Regions from separate parts of the Massilia sp. P2_C2 genome, predicted to be linked through region 1. Evidence: predicted binding sites of a transcription regulator. Region 1 holds the regulator's gene; the other holds the start of a gene.
What was found. Region 1 encodes sigma-54, which starts transcription at its own class of promoters, with help from an activator protein. Its sites were predicted from a motif close to TGGCANGNAANCTGCTTT; they were not measured.

Region 1 (7,229 bases):
CGACGGGCAGCACGCGCAGCAGCAGGGGCCAACTGCGGCACAACCGCTGGCCCGGCACGAAGGCGCCGCCGGGCAGGCATTTCATCTCCCTCGGGAAGGTCATGCGCAGCAGCGGCGCCATCTCGTCGGCAATGCCCTCGACCGACGTTGCCCACGCCCATACTGCGGGCTGATCGGCGGCGAGCGCGGATTCGAACCGCAGCCCGATCATGCGCCGCTTGCGTCGCGCAGATCGCGCAGCGGATGCGCGTGCCCCGGCCACACGGGCGCGAAGAACGCGGCCACCATCTCCGGGGTGACGTCGGACAGCAGAGGCGGCGTCCAGCGCGGCGCATTGTCCTTGTCGATCACGAGCGCGCGCACGCCTTCGATCACCTCGCCATGCTCGAACGTGCGACGCACGAGCGCCCGTTCCATGCGCAGGCAGTCGGCCACGCCGAGCTCCTCTCCGCGCACGAGCATCTCGCGCGTCACGCACATCATCAGCGGCGAGCGCTGGCGCATCGTGGCCAGCGTCTGTTGCGCGAACGGGCTCGCGTCGGATTCCAGCGAAGCCATCACGGCCGCGACGGAATCGGCGCCGAAATGGCGGTCGATGGCTGTGCGCTGCGCGGCCAATTCCCCGCCGCCCGCATCGGCAGCAAACGGCGCCGCGAACGCGCGGATCGCATCAGGGAGTCGAGCGCCCGGCGTCGCCCCGACCAGCGCCTGCAGCGCGTCCAGCTGCGCGGCCGGCACGAACACGTCGGCCAGGCCCGCGTAGATGGCGTCTGCCGCGCCGATCGTCGCCCCCGTCACGCCGAGGTAATGGCCCACGCGGCCCGGCGCGTGCGACAGGAAGTGGCTGCCGCCGACGTCCGGGAACAGGCCGATGTTCACCTCGGGCATGGCGATCTTCGAGCGTTCCGTCACGATGCGCAGGCCGCAGCCAGGCCCGCCCTGCGCAATGCCCATGCCGCCGCCCATCACGACGCCATCCATCAGCGCGATGTACGGCTTCGGATAAAAGTGGATCAGGTGGTTGAGGGCGTATTCCTCGGTGAAGAAATCGTCCAGCAGCGGGCTGCCCGTCTGCGGCGTGGCGCTGCCGGCCTGGTGGAAGAACCGGATGTCGCCGCCGGCGCACAAGGCCTTTGCGCTCGTGCTCCCGATGCAGACGGCGTCGATGCCCGCATCGTCACGCCAGGCAAGCAGTGTTGCCGTGAGCACGCGGACCATGTCCAGCGACAACGAGTTCAGCGCCTTGGGGCGGTCGAGGGTGATGATGCCGGTGCGGTTGGCGACGCGCGTTTGAACGTAGTCGGTCATGTCTCTTGTTGTTTGAATAATGAGACCGCATTGTAACGCGCGTGGCGGGCCCAAAAATACGAAAAGGGCGCCGATGCGCCCTTCGTTTCCTGGTGCTGCGTCAGCGTGGCATCACGCCGCGGCGGCAGCTTCCTCTCCTCCTTCGGACATGCGTTTGATGGACGCGTTGTCATGATCCTTGAGCATCTGCTTGTACTTGACGACCTGGCGATCGAGGCGATCCATCAGCATGTCGATGGCGGCATACAGGTCGTGCGCAGCGCTGGCGACATGGACGATCTTGCCTGCGAGCCTCAGGTTGATCTCGGCTTTCTGGCGTTTTTCTTTCTCGGTGAGATTGTCAATGCAGAGGATGACATGGGAATCGATCACTTGATCGAAATGGCGGGTAATGCGTTCGAGCTTGTTCTGTACGTATTCTCGGATGGCTGGAGTTACATCGAGATGATGTCCGCTGATAGTGAGATTCATACACACTCCTTTGAAGATACCCTGCCATGACGTGCGCGCATCCAGCGCAACGCGGCAGTGTGGTGTTACAAGGATTTGCGGAGACTGACGGGTGGGATCTTCAGCGCCTCACGGTATTTCGCGACCGTGCGCCGCGCGATAACCATTCCCTGTTCCCCTAGCATCTCCGCGATCTTGCTGTCGGATAAAGGATTCTTGGGGTCTTCTGCTCCTGTCAATTGTACGATGAGGGCCCGTATTGCCGTCGAAGAAGCTTCGCCTCCCGCCTCGGTGGCAACGTGACTCCCGAAGAAATACTTCAACTCAAACATGCCGTGCGGGGTCAGCATGTATTTCTGAGTTGTGACTCGAGAAATTGTGCTCTCGTGTAGACCTAGTGTATCAGCTATCTCACGTAAAACAAGGGGCCGCATCGCGACTGCGCCGTGGGAAAAAAAGTTACGCTGGCGATCCACGATGGCTTGTGCCACGCGCAAGATTGTGTCGAAGCGCTGGCGCATGTTCTTGATGAGCCACTTGGCTTCCTGCAACTGTGCGTTCAACTGCGTGTCCGATTTCCCCTGCTTGAGCAGCGAGGCATACAGGCTGTTCACGCGCAGGCGCGGCATCACTTCCGGGTTCAGCTGCACGCTCCAGCCATCCTTGGCGCGGCGCACGATCACGTCGGGCACGACGAAGTCCGACACGTCCGACGCGAACGCCGCGCCCGGATGCGGATTGCACTGGCGGATCACGGCCTGGGCTTCGCGCAGGTCTTCGTCGTCGCAGTCGAGCGCCTTCTTGAGCTTGTTGAACTCGCGCTGCGCGAACCACGTGAGGTATTTTTCGACGATGGTCAGCGCCATGCGCCGCGTGACGAGCGGCACGCCGGGCATGCGCCGGATCTGCAGGGCCAGGCACTCGGCCGCGCTGCGCGCGCCCACGCCGGGCGGGTCCATGCTTTGCACGAGGGCCAAGGCCGTGCGCAATTCCTCGAACTCGATGTCGAGTTCTTCCGGCAGGCGCGCATGGATCTCGTCCAGCGATTCCTCCAGATAGCCATTGTCGTCCAGTGCGTCGACGACCAGTTCCACGAGTGCGCAATCGCGCGCGCCGCAGCACGTCAGGCGTGCCTGTTCCATCAGGAGCTCGCGCAGCGTGACGGGGCTCGCTTCCAGTTGCGGGCGGCCATCCTCGTCCTCGCCGCCGTTGCCGCTGCCGCTGCGGCCGGATTCGCCCCAGTCGGCATCGCCGCCTTCGCCGCCGGTCTCTGCGCCGCCGTCGCCACCGTTCTCGCCATTGCCGTTCTCGGAGGTGGCAGCACCGCCGCCCTCTTCGCCTGAACTCTGCGAAGACGCGGGCGCCTCGCCCTGCGAAGACGCGGGTGCGCTGTTGATGGCGCCGTCGGCCAGCAGGCGTACGGAACGGTCGAGCGGATCGTCGAGCCGCTCGAGCAGCGGGTTCTCGCCCAGCACCTGCTCGATTTCCTGGTGCAATTCCAGTGTCGACAGTTGCAGCAGCCGGATCGACTGCTGGAGCTGCGGCGTCAGCGCGAGGTGCTGTGAAGTCTTGAGTTGCAGCGTCTGTTTCATGACTACATTCGGAAGTGTTCGCCCAGGTAGACGCGGCGCACCGACTCGTTGGCGATGATGTCGTCGGGACGGCCGGAGGCCAGCACCGCGCCCTGGTTGATGATGTAGGCGCGATCGCAGATGCCCAGCGTCTCGCGCACGTTATGGTCCGTGATCAGCACACCGATGCCGCGCTCCTTCAGGAAACGCACGATGCGCTGGATCTCGATCACGGCAATCGGATCCACGCCGGCGAACGGTTCGTCCAGCAGCACGAAGCGCGGATCGGTCGCCAGCGCGCGCGCGATCTCCACGCGGCGGCGCTCGCCGCCGGACAGCGACAGCGCGGGGTTCTCGCGCAGCTTCTCGATCTGCAGCTCGGTCAGCAGCTCGTCGAGGCGTTCGGCGATGCGCGTCTTGGTCAGGGGCTTGCCGTTCTCGCGCTGCAGTTCCAGCACGGCGCGGATGTTTTCTTCCACCGTCAGCTTGCGGAACACCGACGCTTCCTGCGGCAGGTACGACAGGCCAAGGAGCGCGCGCCGGTGGATCGGCAGGCTCGTGATGTCGGTGCCGTTGATGTCGATGCTGCCGGCGTCCGACGGCACCAGGCCCACGATCATGTAGAACGACGTCGTCTTGCCGGCGCCGTTCGGCCCCAGCAGCCCGACCACTTCGCCGCACGCGACCTGCAGCGACACGTCGCGCACCACGAGGCGCTTGCCGTAGCTCTTCTGCAGCCCCTTGACGACGAGCGTGCTGCCGCCGCATGCGGCCGGTGCCGTCAGCATGCCTGCTTCCATCGTGCGTTGTTCCATCACGCGTGCCTCCGTCATTGCTTGCCCGCCGGGGCGGCGGCAGGGGCGCCGGCAGCCGCAGGGAGGGCGGCCGCAGGGCCGCCCGCTGCCGGCGCCGCCGTCGTGCGGCGCGGCGCGATGATCAGCGTGTTGCGGCCCTGGCCCGGCTTGCTCTGGCCGCTGACGTCATTGCGCACGTTCGCGACTTCGGTGCGGTTGTCGTAGGCGATGTAGGCGCCATCGACCTCGTTCGCCAGGCGGCCGTTCTCCAGCTGCCGCACGATGGCCTTCGAGAACAGTTTCACGATTTCCGTGCGCTCGTCGTATTCGATGCGCTCGGCCTGGCCCTCGACCCACAGGTCCGGGCCGCCGTCGCGCTTCTGGCGAAAGCTGGCCGTCTTGCCCGGGTTGGCCGTCAGCGTGACGCTCATATAGCCTTCCGGCGATTCCTTCAGCACGGCCTTGTCCGACTTCAGGGTGAGGGTGCCGCGCGTGAGCACGACGTTGCCCGTCAGGATGCGGACCTGGTTCACCTCGTCCACGTCCAGCGTGTCGAAGTTGATGACGGCCTGCTTGAGCGAGTCGGCGCGCTCGGCCCAGGCGGAGAGCGAGGCGAACGACAGGATGGCGACGGCAAGGTGTTTTTTCATGGATCTCGTCCTTGTTGTTAGGTACGCGTCAGCGCGGGGCGCGCGGCGGATAGATGATCTGGCCGCGTCCGCCCAGGTGCACCTGCTGCGTGGCGTTATTGGCGAGCATGCCGATGCCGGTCACGGACGACGCGCCCAGCTGCATCTCGATCGCCTTGTCGGTCTTGACGATGTCCTCGTCCGGCAGCACCGTCAACGCTTCCGTACGGATCCGCAGCGGCTCCGACTTCGCGCCGGCGGGGCGCTGGATGTCGACGTTGCCGGTCAGGTCGATCTGGTTCTGGTTCTGGCTGACCAGCGCACGCTCGGCCGTCATCGTCATGGGCGGGTGCTCGACGGTGAGGCTGTGCACGACGGGCTTGTCGACGAGGGCCGTATTGTCGGCCGGATGGTGCGTCAGGCGTTCGCCCGAGATCACGTAGCGCGGCTTGCCGGTCTCCGACATGCGCACCCAGCTGAAGTTGTCGATGATGTAGTCCGGCTCGTTGCCCGCACTGGCGCCCGGTGCATTCTCTTCGCCCTGCAGCACCTGCACGAGCCAGAAGCTGCCGAACGCGCAGAACACGGCGGTCAGCATCAGGGCCAGCAGGCGCCAGCGGTGCGCGGTACGCTTGTAGCTTGCGGAGGCCATGTCTTCTCTTCTAGGCGAAGTAAGGCGCAAGCGCCTGTTCGTAGGTACCCTGGGCACGCATCACCATGTCGCACACTTCGCGCACGGCGCCGCGGCCGCCCGGGTTCTTCGTCACGTAATGAGCGCGGTACTGCACTTCCGGATGGCCGCTCGGCACCGTCACCGCAAAACCCACGCGCGTAAACAGCGGCAGGTCGATCACGTCGTCGCCGATATAGCCGCACTCCGCGGCCGTCACCCCCGTTTTATCCAGCAGCTCGGCGAACGCGAGGCGCTTGTCGTGCTGGCCCTGGAACACGTGGGTGATGCCCAGGTCGGCCGCGCGTTTGATGACGATCGGCGACGTGCGTGCGCTGATGATCGCGGTCTGCACGCCCGTGCGGTTCAGCAGCTGGATGCCGAGGCCGTCCAGCACGTAGAACGTCTTCGTGACTTCGCCGTCCGGGCCATAGGTCAGGCTGCCGTCGGTGAGGACGCCGTCGACGTCGAAAATCATGACTTTTACGCGCGCTGCGCGCTCCATGTGTGCCAGCGGAGTCACCATCAGATCACCTTGGCGCGCGTGAGGTCGTGGATGTGCAGGGCGCCGACCAGTACGTCGTCGGCGTCGGTGACGAGCATCTGGTTGATGCGGAATTCTTCCATCACGGCGACGGCATCCACCGCCAGCTGTTCCGGGTGCACGCGGCGCGGATTCGGGTGCATGACGTCGCGAATCACGAGCTTGCTGAAATCCTGGACCTTCTCGATCAGGCGGCGCAGGTCGCCATCCGTAAACACGCCGACCGGCCGGCCGGCATCGTCGACGATGGCCGTCATGCCCATGCCCTTCTGCGAGATTTCCAGCAGGGCTTCCGTGAGCAGCGCGCCCGGTTTCACCGTCGGCACCGCGGCGCCGCTGCGCATCACGTCGCGCACGTGGGTCAGCAGGCGCCGGCCCAGCGCGCCGCCCGGGTGCGAGCGCGCGAAATCGTCCGACTTGAAGCCGCGCAGCTCGAGCAGCGCGACGGCCAGCGCATCGCCCAGCGCGAGCGTCGCGGTGGTGCTGGCGGTGGGCGCCAGGTTCAGCGGGCAGGCTTCCTTCTCGACGGACACGTCCAGGTGCACGTCGGCCACGGTCGCCAGGCGCGACTCGGGCTTGCCGGTCATCGCGATCACGGGCACGCCCATGCGCTTGACGGCCGGGATCACGACGGCCAGTTCGCTGCTTTCGCCGGAATACGAGATCGCGATCAATACGTCCTGCGGGGTCACCATGCCCAGGTCGCCGTGCGCGGCCTCGGCCGGGTGCAGGAACAACGCGGGGGTGCCGGTCGAGGCCAAGGTCGCCGCGATCTTGCGGCCGATGTGGCCCGACTTGCCGATACCGGATACCACGACGCGGCCCTTGCAAGCCATCATCACGGCCACGGCGCGCGGCACGCTGTCGTCGCGGCCGAGGCGCTCGGCCAGCTTGCGGATCGCTTCGCCCTCGACGTCCAGCGCCTCGCGGGCCAGTTCCAGCGCCCGGCCGGCCTGGGCCGCGTTAAAACTTGTCAGCATTATTTTTTCATCGGTTACACTCATAGGCAAAGTATATCCGAATTGGGAAAGCAAAAAACTTGCCAGACGTAACAAACAACAACAACCCACCGTCCCGCAGGGTCTTCGAATGACGTCCGGGCTCGAACTCACTCTGCTGTTGCTGGGGAGCGCCGTTCTCGGCGTGGTCGCGTTCCGGATGCTGCATTTGCCGCCGATGCTGGGCTATCTCGCCGTCGGCGTGCTGGTCGGCCCGAACGCGCTGAACCTCGCCGACAACGGTACCACCACGCAGGCGCTGGCC
Region 2 (3,839 bases), on a different contig from region 1:
GAGTCCGGCAAGGTGCCGCAGCTGCTCGCCGATATCGAGCGCAACGATGCGGTCATCGACGCCGAGTGGAAGTCGTACAGCGCCACGAAGATGGTGGACGGCGAGCGGGAAGAGGCACAGCGTTTCCAGGACGCGCGCGCCAAATTCGTCGGCGAGGCGTTGCGTCCGATCGTCGAGGCGCTGCGCGCCGGCGACACGGCGCGCGCGACAGCCCTCGTGAACGGCCCGATGATCGAGCTGTTCGTGCCGGTGCGCGCCGCGATCAATACCCTGATCCAGACCCAGCTGGACGAGGCGGCCAAGGCCAACCAGAGCTCCCAGTCCACGTATGAGATGGTACGCCTCGTCTGCCTGAGCGGCATGGGACTGGGCCTGATCCTGGCCGCCGTCGTGGGGGCCATGCTGGTGAAGAGCATCGTGCGCCCGCTGGATGAAGCGGTGCGCATCGCCGGGGCGGTCGCGGACGGCGACCTGACCCAGGACATCCCGGTCCGCGCCAACGACGAGACGGGCCATCTGATGCGCGCACTGAACGAGATGAACGCGGGCCTGGCCCGCATCGTCGGCCGCGTGCGCGCCGGCACGGACACGATCGCGTCGGCGTCGGGTCAGATCGCGACCGGCAACCTGGATCTGTCCGCGCGCACCGAACAGCAGGCCGCGTCGCTGGAACGCACGGCGACGTCGATGGAGGAGCTGACCTCGACCGTGCGCCAGAACGCGGACAATGCGCGCCAGGCCAACGCCCTGGCGCAGTCGGCGTCGGAAGTGGCGGCCCGCGGCGGCTCGGTCGTGACGCAGGTGGTCGCGACGATGGGGGCGATCAACACGTCCGCCGTGCGCATCGCCGACATCATCGGCGTCATCGACGGCATCGCGTTCCAGACCAATATCCTGGCGCTGAACGCCGCGGTGGAAGCCGCGCGGGCGGGCGAACAGGGCCGCGGCTTCGCCGTCGTCGCGTCCGAGGTGCGCAACCTCGCGCAGCGCAGCGCCGCGGCCGCGAAGGAAATCAAGGTGCTGATCGACGACTCCGTGCAGAAAGTGCATCACGGTTCGGAACTGGTCGACCAGGCCGGCGCGACGATGGGCGAGATCGTCGGCAGCATCAACCGCGTGACGGACATCATGGCCGAGATCATGGCCGCCAGCCAGGAACAATCGACCGGCATCGAGGAAGTGAGCCGCGCCATCGTCCAGATGGACCAGGCCACGCAGCAGAACGCGGCCCTCGTCGAAGAGGCCTCGGCCGCCGCGCAGCAGCTGCGCGAGGAAGCCGACAGCCTGGCGCTCGCGGTGGGCGCGTTCCGCATCGAGGCACAGGCCGGCGGGATGGCCCGTCCGGCGCTGGCGCTGCGTTGACGGCACGCCCGTCGGGGCGGGTCAGCCCCGGCGCTTGCGCTGCACGCACAGGCCCAGTGCGCCGAGACCCAGCAGCATCAGCGATGCCGGCTCCGGCACCTCGCCGCCGGCGGGCGCAGCCGGGCGCTGCAGGACGTTCGCCTTCAGGTTCAGCGTCAGGCTGTATCCCTGGCCCAGGCTGGACGAGGCGAACACGACATCGGGAGCCGCGTCGGCCAGCGTGAGCTGGTAGGTCGCCGAGTTATTGCCGAGCGTGGTCGCGAGGAACGACGCCGCGTAGTTGTTGGCGTTGCCTTGCGCCAGGTTCCCGAATATCGACAGGCTGGTCGAGAACACATTGTTGACGTCGCCCGTTTCCACGATATTCGTCAGCTTCAGGCCCACGCGGTTCGTGTCGAACAGGTTGGCGATCGAGAAATTCTTGTCCCCCACGACGTCGTTCAGATAGACGTCGCCGAAATCCAGCGTCAGCGCCGTCATCGACGCATTCGCATCGAACGATTGGGCGGCGTGCAGCAGGTAGCTGTACGTGGCGCTCAGGTTACCGTTCCATTTGATGGTCGACGTGGTCGAGGCGATGCCGCCGAAGTCGTTCTGCGTCGTCTCGGCCGAGTTCGACGCTGCAATCAGGTCGGCGAGGAAGCTGCCGCTGCCGACGTAGGCGTTCAGCGCGGTGCTGCTGACCGTCGTGTTGTCGTTGATCTGCGTGAAGCTGCTGCCATTGTCGCAGGCCGACTTGATCTTGCCGTTGACGAGGGTGCAGGTGTCCTGGACGTTGTTCAGGGAAGCGCCCGCGCCGGTGACGCCGACCGGGATGCCGAGCTTGACCGAGCTGCTGCCGGTGCCTTTGGCGGTGAACGTGCCGTCGGTGTTCGCGCCGGTGCCGCCGGCCGCGACGGTGACGTTGGTCGTCTGCCTGTAGGTCGAGGCCAGGTTGACGGTGGCGCCGGTCAGCACGCCGGCGCTGCTGTCGAACTTGGCGACCTGGGCCGTTCCCATGCTCGTGTTCGCCGTGCCGCTCGTCTTGCCGTCCGACGCCGTCGACTTGCCGCCGAGCGTGTCGGTGACGGCATTGCTCACGTTAAAGCTCGTCGTTGCCGTCGTCGTGACGAGGGTCGCGTGGGCCAGCGTGGGGACGGTGGCGAGCGCGCTCAGGGCAGCCAGGACGGCCACGTTCAGGGAGGTTTTCAGCATTTGTGTTTCCTTTCGTTGATCTGGCAATGGGACTAGGTTTGTGTTCACGTTGTTGGTCTTATGCTCGTAGTAACGCAACTACCGTGCCAATATTTATAACGTTCTGTTTTTTAAAGGAATTCAATCTTTAGATCCAGCAATAAAATTCTTGCATGTAAATTTTCTCGACATCAATGAAAGTTTCCGCAAGAAACTTTGTTAAATATGGCCTCCATCTTGACTTGCCTCAAAACGAGTCATGCCGCATAAAGAGTTGCGCGGCGCCCGTGCCGGTTGTCGATTGTTGGTTAAAGATTTAGAACTGTTGGTTTCAAGACTCAATAGTGCGGCTGGGAAAAAATTCTTCTATTCATTACTCATGACGGGTGATAGATTCATCCCCGACGGGCGCGTATTTACCTGAGCCGCATGGAATGCCGCGCGGTAGCGCCGTCATGACGCTGAAAGGAAAAGCCATGATTGAAAAACTGACAGTCAGATCCCGTGTGCTCGCGGGCTTTGGATTGGTGCTGGCGCTGTTCGTCATCGTCGCGGGACAAAGCATCTACCAGGCGCGCGAATCCGATGCGACGGTGGAGTACCTGTTGCGCGACAAGTTGCGCATCGAGCGCATGATCGCCGAGCTCGACGGCATCATTCACTACACGGTGGCCGACGCCACTGCCGCCGCCAAGACGGACGACGCCCGGTACGAGGCAAGCCTGCAGGAGATGACTGCGAAGCGCACGGCGCGCGCGCTCGACGTCATTGCCGAGCTCAAGCGTTCCATCGTCGACGAACAGGCCAAGCTATTGCTGACGGACCTGATCAAGGAGCGTGAAGATTATGTACAAGCCAGGGACGAGCTGCAAAAGATCAAGCAGCGCGACGGCCGCGGCGCCGTCGACGCCTTCATCGCCAGCAAATTCCGGACCGAGGCCGAGCAGTACCAAGAGGTCGTCGACAAGCTCCTGGCGCGCCAGAAACAGCTCATCGACGAGCGCCGCGACGCCACGCATGCTGCCAATGAGGTCGCCATCCGGGTGACGACGATCCTGACCGCGCTCGCCGTGCTGCTCGGCGTCGCCGCCGCGGTGGTGGTCGGCCGATCCGTCGTGCGCCAGCTGGGTGGCGAACCGGGCGCCGCCGCGCACATCGCCCAACGCATCGCCGAGGGCGACCTGAGCGTGCGCGTGGAGCTGAAGCCGGGCGACACGGTGAGCGTGCTGTACGCCATGCACGTGATGCGCGAGCGGCTGGCCGACATCGTCGCCCAGGTTCGCCAGGGCACGGCGTCGATCAGG

Region 2: the regulator sigma-54 is predicted to act here: its motif matches at 2,628-2,645, upstream of AC1DYX_RS20710 (PEP-CTERM sorting domain-containing protein).

The regions. Positions count from the first base shown of each region.
Region 1 covers NZ_JBFUDR010000245.1:672-7,900, forward strand. Annotated here, with positions in the region: gene AC1DYX_RS22990 (hypothetical protein) at 1-211, opposite strand, end outside; gene AC1DYX_RS22995 (enoyl-CoA hydratase/isomerase family protein) at 208-1,308, opposite strand; gene hpf (ribosome hibernation-promoting factor, HPF/YfiA family) at 1,420-1,779, opposite strand; gene AC1DYX_RS23005 (RNA polymerase factor sigma-54) at 1,845-3,350, opposite strand; gene lptB (LPS export ABC transporter ATP-binding protein) at 3,353-4,144, opposite strand; gene lptA (lipopolysaccharide transport periplasmic protein LptA) at 4,159-4,773, opposite strand; gene lptC (LPS export ABC transporter periplasmic protein LptC) at 4,802-5,404, opposite strand; gene AC1DYX_RS23025 (KdsC family phosphatase) at 5,415-5,948, opposite strand; gene AC1DYX_RS23030 (KpsF/GutQ family sugar-phosphate isomerase) at 5,948-6,970, opposite strand; gene AC1DYX_RS23035 (monovalent cation:proton antiporter family protein) at 7,056-7,229, shown strand, end outside.
Region 2 covers NZ_JBFUDR010000198.1:1,062-4,900, reverse strand. Annotated here, with positions in the region: gene AC1DYX_RS20715 (methyl-accepting chemotaxis protein) at 1-1,362, shown strand, start outside; gene AC1DYX_RS20710 (PEP-CTERM sorting domain-containing protein) at 1,384-2,556, opposite strand; gene AC1DYX_RS20705 (hypothetical protein) at 2,795-2,959, shown strand; gene AC1DYX_RS20700 (methyl-accepting chemotaxis protein) at 3,012-3,839, shown strand, end outside.